2 linked regions of the Paraneptunicella aestuarii genome follow. The protein of the gene in region 1 interacts with the protein of each later gene in a pairwise test. Links are inferred from orthologs where the notes say so. Each region holds a gene or a part of one and is shown on either strand. Other genes may lie near its edges. The genes, in order: rlmB and tsaE.

Region 1 (3,269 bases):
CTGACGAGTCACAGCTGCATGTAATCCAAAGAAAGGTTCTGCAGGCTCAACAGGAAAATCAGAGCCACCAGCTAACACTACACCCAATTCACGTAGCGAAGCCCATGCATAAGCGCCTTTAATACGTTCTTTTCCTAAACGGTCTTCGGCCATGTTCTTATCACTGGTCGCATGGGTTGGTTGCATGGAAGCAATAACCTGTAATTGCGCTAAACGTGGTAGTTCTTGCGGCCGGATAATCTGTGCATGCTCAATTCGATGACGCAATTCAGCCTTACCCGCCACGTTATGCCATTTGGCAAATTCATCCAGAACCAGGGTATTGGCTCTATCACCAATAGCATGAATATTCACTTGAAACCCCGCTATCATGGCGGCATCAACGTATTTCCCCAAATTTGGAATAGAATGCAACAGCAGTCCTTTTTGCCCCGGTTTATCCGAATAATCATGATGCAAAGCCGCACCACGGCTGCCTAATGCACCGTCGGCAGAAATCTTGACACTGCGAACCGACAACATACCATCGTCCGATTCATAAATGCCGGCTTTCAAGACATCGTCTGCACCCTCAGCTGTGACCGCCAACATGGCATAAACTCGAATAGGTAGCTTGCCTTGTTGTTGTAAAGTTTTATAAGAGTTGATGACTTCCGGGCTTACACCTGCATCATGCACCGACGTTAAGCCCGTAGCCGCTAACGCATTTAAGCTTTTCAATAAATAGAACTGGCGCTCTTGTTCCGTGATTTTTGGCATCACCTTGTAGACCAAATCCATAGCATTATCGATCAACACGCCCGTTGGATTGCCCTGTTCATCCTTAATAATATCGCCACCAGCAGGCGACACCGTAGTGCGGCTTATGCCCGCCAACTCCATTGCCTTTGAGTTCACCCACAAAGCATGACCGTCGATACGAGCCAACATTACAGGGCGTTCAGACACATATTCATCAATGGCTTTTGCTGTGGGAAACTGTTTGCTTGTCCACAGTTCTTGATTCCAACCTCTTCCTGTCACCCACCCCGTTTGCTTCTTTTGTGATTGTTCACGAATGCGTTTTTGCGCCTCAGCCAACGAAGCGGTACCAACCAGATCAACACTGGACAAGGCCATTCCATAACCCAGTACGTGACCATGCGCATCAATCAAACCAGGCAAAAGTGATTGGCCTTTGCCATCAATCACCTTATCGAACTTGCCTTCTTCAGGTGTTTTCTTATAGATACCGGTTATCTTGTTGCCATCGAATGCCAAGGCTTCGAATTGAACCAGCTGTTTCTGAGCATTTAAGCTATACCCCTTCACATTGTGAATGAGAGTCTCAGCCATCAATGACGAACTTACAGTGAATGCGCCTATGGCTGCAAAACACGTAGAAATATAGCGTTTCATGCCCATTCTTCTCATTGCGACTCCAACCTTTACCCTAATCTTTGCCTAACGACTTCATACAAACACACTCCTGTCGCGACAGAGACATTCAAGCTGGATACGCTTCCCGCCATAGGTAACTTCACCAATTCATCACAGGTTTCCCGGGTTAATCGACGCATACCTTTACCTTCTGCGCCCATCACCACAGCTAATGCACCATCAAGTTTGCAGTCATAAATAAGCTGTTCTGCTTCACCGGCAGTACCAATCACCCACACACCGGCTTCTTGCATTGCGCGTAAGGTACGAGCCAAATTAGTCACTTGAATAAGAGGGATAACCTCCGCCGCGCCACAGGCGACTTTACGTGCAACAGGAGATAAGTTGGCAGATTTATCTTTCGGCACAATCACCGCATGAACACCAGCGGCATCAGCTGTACGCAAACAAGCACCGAGATTATGCGGATCAGTTACGCCATCCAGAACGAGGAAAAATCCATTGGACTGATTTTCCAGCAGATTCTGCAAATCTTTTTCATCAAACACTCGACCCGGCTTGGCTCGCGCCACTACGCCCTGATGTTGAGCTCCATCCACCTTATCGTCGAGCGCCTTGCGTTGACAGAATTGAACTGAAATTCCCAATCTACGCGCTTCATTAATCACATTATTCAGACGCTGATCTTCACGTCCTTTTAAGGCAAACATTTCAATAATACGCTCTGGCTCTTTTGCCAGCAGTGATTCCATCGCATGAATACCGAATAGCCATTCATGTTGTGCCATACAGAATTATTTCCTCTTCTTACGCTTACTTGAGCTGCCACCCTTACGATGGCTTGATGCTTTACCAGAACTGGATTTTCGAGCTTTAGTTGAATCCCGTTTACTTGAAGAACGTCGGGAACCGGGTTTATCTGAACCCCCTTTCCCTGCACCGTGCTTTCCGGAATCCTTACGGTCTGAACCGTGTCGACCCGAGTCGTGTCTGCCAGAGTCTTTTCTACCAGAATCATTTCGCGCAGAGTCCGCGTGCTGAGCATTTCTCGCTGTTCGAGAACGTCTTACCGCCTTCTTACCTTTCGGCATAGGCATATCCAGCACGAAATCAATTTTACGCTCGTCCAGACTGACCGATACCACTTTAACAGTAACCTGATCGCCCAAACGGAATGTCATGCCTGTGGCTTCGCCAACCAGACACAACTTCACTTCATCATAATGGTAGTAATCGTTGCCAAGGGAAGTGATATGTACCAAACCATCAATATGGAACTCAGCCAAACGGACAAAGAACCCAAAGTTAGTAACGGCAGAAATCACACCTTCAAAGCTATCGCCCAGATGATCCTGCATGAATTCACATTTCAGCCAATCAGCAACATCACGGGTTGCATCGTCGGCACGGCGCTCGGTCATAGAGCATTCTTCACCTAATACAGCCACTTCCGCTTCAGCATATACCTTGCCACCGGTGAGTGATTCACGATTATGCGCTTTATCATTAATCGCTTTCAAAGCACGATGCACAACCAGATCAGGATAACGACGAATAGGCGATGTAAAGTGAGCGTAAGCCTTTAACGACAATCCAAAGTGGCCAATGTTTTCATTGGAATACACTGCTTGTTGCATTGAGCGAAGCAGCATGGTCTGGATCAATTCCTGGTCAGGCCGCCCATCAATCAATTTAACAACTTCACTAAAATCTCTTGGTGTCGCGCTTTCGCGAAGGTTATGCTCAATGCCCACTTCCGCTAAATAAGACAGGAAGCTTTGAATTCGTTCTGGATTTGGCTCGTCGTGAACACGATACAAACCTTCCGCTTTATGTTTCAACAAGGTTAACGCTGCTGACACATTCGCCATGATCATACATTCTTCGAT
Region 2 (3,062 bases), 4.3 Mb from region 1 along the record:
TGCGTTGATGGCTTGTTGGGTACTGGCATTAGCGGCGAAGTGCAATCGCCATTAAGTGATGTCATCCAGAAAACCAACAACGCCCAGATCCCCATTTTAAGTATTGATATTCCCTCGGGTTTACATGCTGACACTGGCTCTGTATGCGGTGTGGCGATGGAAGCGGAACACACTGTGACGTTCGTGGGTATTAAGTCTGGTCTGGTAACGGGTATCGGTAAGCAATGTACTGGAAAGCTGCATTTTCATGATTTGGGTGTCGGTAATGAGTTCCAGCGCTTGGCGGATTCCATCGGTAGAGTATTCGATTTTCGTCAACTTCGTCCTATTCCCAAGCGTGATATCTACAGTCATAAGGGAAGCTATGGGAAATTGTTGTGTATCGGCGGAAACCAGGGGATGCCCGGCTCTATTCGACTAACCGGCGAGGCTGCACTTCGATGTGGCGCAGGGTTGGTGAAGGTTTTTTGTCATCCGGATAATGTTGCCATGGTGTCAAATGGTCGCCCTGAACTGATGCTGGAGCATGAAGAAGAACAACTTGTTGAAGCGTTGAATTGGTGTACTGCAATCGTTATTGGCCCCGGATTAGGCAAAGACGCTTGGGCAATCGATAAATTAAAAGTGGTATTGAACCATGCTTTGGAAAAGCACAAGCATCTTGTGATGGATGCTGACGCCTTGAATTTGTTTTCACAGGATCCCAAATTGGTGATGCCCAAGCACATGGCAATTGTGACACCTCATCCTGCTGAAGCCGCACGTATTTTAAAAACATCGGTGAATGAGATAGAGAACAATCGCTATCATAACGTGCGAGAACTGGCGAACCGTTTTGACTGTGTCGCTTTATTGAAAGGTTCAGGTAGTGTTGTGGCTTCTCAAGGCAACCTGTGGGTTTGTAAAAACGGCAACCCGGGCATGGCAACCGCCGGCATGGGCGATGTACTCAGTGGTGTATTGGGTGCGTTATTGGCTCAAGGCATGGGGTTGCGCCTTACTGCCGTGTACGGTATGTGCCTGCACAGTTATGCCGGTGATTTAGCCAGCAAGGAACATGGAGAACGTGGTATGCTTGCCAGCGATTTATTTCCATATTTACGAAAATTAATTAATCCAGAATAGAGAAGTGTAAAGTGCAAAGTCAGGTTGCATTGTCTTCGGAACAGGAAACCGAATTATTTGCTCAATCTGTTGCTCGCTGTTGCCAGCAAAGTAGTGAACAGATTCGTAGCGGTTTGAATATACATCTGCTTGGTGATCTAGGTGCGGGTAAAACCACGTTTTCACGAGGTTTTATTCAGGCATTAGGCTATGAAGGGCGAGTGAAAAGCCCGACGTATACCCTGGTGGAACCTTATGAGGTCGGAAACTGGTTGATTAACCATTTCGATTTGTATCGATTAGCCGATCCGGAAGAATTGGAATTTATCGGTATTCGTGATTACACCGCAGATAACACCATCAACTTAATTGAGTGGCCGAGCAAAGGCACAGGTATGCTGCCTCCGCCTGATATTGAGATTTGCATTGAGTTTACTGAACAAGGACGTAATATTGTGGTCAAAGGGTTAACGGCAACTGGCGATTCAGTGATACGACTATTACAAGAACAATGAGTGTCATAAGATTCAATTTAGGAAGGTTCAATTTCGCAGTATGGTTATTGCTGATATTCACAGCATTTCCCTTTTTTGCTGTTAGCCAGACTACGAACTCTGTCGATAGCATTCGTGTTTGGCCTTCTCCCAGTAATACTCGAGTGGTGTTTGATTTAAAGAACAAACCCGAGTACAGCTATTTTACCTTAAGTAATCCTCAGCGATTGGTTATTGATCTCGACGCAACCAAGAATGGTGTCGATCTCAATTCCTTGTCTCACGATAGTAAGTTGCTGCATAAAGTTCGTACCAGTAATCCCAAAGAAAAGCATTCAACCCGATTTGTTCTGGATCTTAATAAAGCCGTTAAAGCTCAAGTTTTTGCCTTACCGCCAACGGCTCCCTATGGTAATCGACTGGTTATTGATTTGATGGATTTGGAGCAATCCCAGGCGATTGTCAAAGATCAGCAGTCGAACAACCATAATCGCGATATTGTGATTGCCATTGATGCCGGACATGGCGGTGAAGACCCCGGTTCTATTGGTAGTGCCGGTAGTTACGAGAAGAACATCACGCTCAGCATTGCCAGGAAATTGCAGGAGCTGATTGATGCTGAAAAGGGGATGACAGCGAAATTAACTCGAACCGGCGACTATTATGTTGGATTAAATAAGCGACCTGCCCAAGCAAGAGCGTTCAAGGCTGATCTTCTGGTGTCTATCCATGCTGATGCCTTTACTACTCCGCAACCTAGCGGGGCTTCCGTTTGGGTGTTGTCTGCCAATCGTGCTAACTCCGAATTAGGTCGCTGGATGGAGAAAAGCGAACAGCATTCCGAATTGCTCGGTGGTGCGGCTGAAATTATTCAGGACACGGCAGCTGAGCGTTACTTAACGCAGGCATTGTTGGATATGTCGATGGATCACTCTTTAACAACCAGTTATCAGGTAAGCCGAAGCTTGATTCGAGAATTAAGACAAGTCACCAAGATGCATAAGAAATCACCTCAAGCGGCAAGTTTAGCTGTATTAACTGCGCCAGATATCCCTTCGGTATTAGTTGAAACCGGGTTTATTTCTAATCCCGAAGAAGAGAAGAATCTAAATTGGAGTAAATACCGGGAGAAATTGGCTAATGCCATTTTTACCGGTATTAAAACACATTTTAAAGATACACCACCTGATGGCACGCTTTGGGCCAATCAACGTCATGACAATCGTAAGCGAACTCATCGGGTTGAGAGTGGTGAGTCTTTGTCTCTGTTAGCACAGCGCTACAATGTGTCTGTGACTAGTTTGAAAAGAGCTAATAATTTGAGTTCTGACATGGTTAGAATTGGTCAGGTGCTAACTATTCCGAGTAGTTAGTTTCTAGCAGATAGCCATTATTGTTGCCCAATAACCCGAATGAATAGAGAAGAGAGAATTCTTGAGCATTAAAATATTGCCTGCGCGATTG

The links.
Region 2: the proteins of rlmB (region 1) and tsaE interact in binary tests that used the Escherichia coli proteins (3 or more experiments, as listed by UniProt). The link is inferred for Paraneptunicella aestuarii from one-to-one orthologs.

The regions. Positions count from the first base shown.
Region 1 is NZ_CP074570.1:4,533,114-4,536,382, forward strand. Bases 299-3,238 are described here. They hold rlmB (23S rRNA (guanosine(2251)-2'-O)-methyltransferase RlmB), read right to left. Parts: upstream 2,169-3,238; coding sequence 1,428-2,168; downstream 299-1,427. Other genes in these bases: KIH87_RS17720 (amidohydrolase), read right to left, coding at 299-1,413; rnr (ribonuclease R), read right to left, coding at 2,175-3,238. Also shown: more of KIH87_RS17720, read right to left, coding at 1-298; more of rnr, read right to left, coding at 3,239-3,269. UniProt on the Escherichia coli protein: Specifically methylates the ribose of guanosine 2251 in 23S rRNA.
Region 2 is NZ_CP074570.1:208,024-211,085, forward strand. Bases 145-2,877 are described here. They hold tsaE (tRNA (adenosine(37)-N6)-threonylcarbamoyltransferase complex ATPase subunit type 1 TsaE), read left to right. Parts: upstream 145-1,136; coding sequence 1,137-1,619; downstream 1,620-2,877. Other genes in these bases: KIH87_RS00895 (NAD(P)H-hydrate dehydratase), read left to right, coding at 145-1,125; KIH87_RS00905 (N-acetylmuramoyl-L-alanine amidase), read left to right, coding at 1,616-2,877. In the rest of the region: more of KIH87_RS00895, read left to right, coding at 1-144; more of KIH87_RS00905, read left to right, coding at 2,878-2,971; DNA mismatch repair endonuclease MutL, read left to right, coding at 3,033-3,062. UniProt on the Escherichia coli protein: Required for the formation of a threonylcarbamoyl group on adenosine at position 37 (t(6)A37) in tRNAs that read codons beginning with adenine.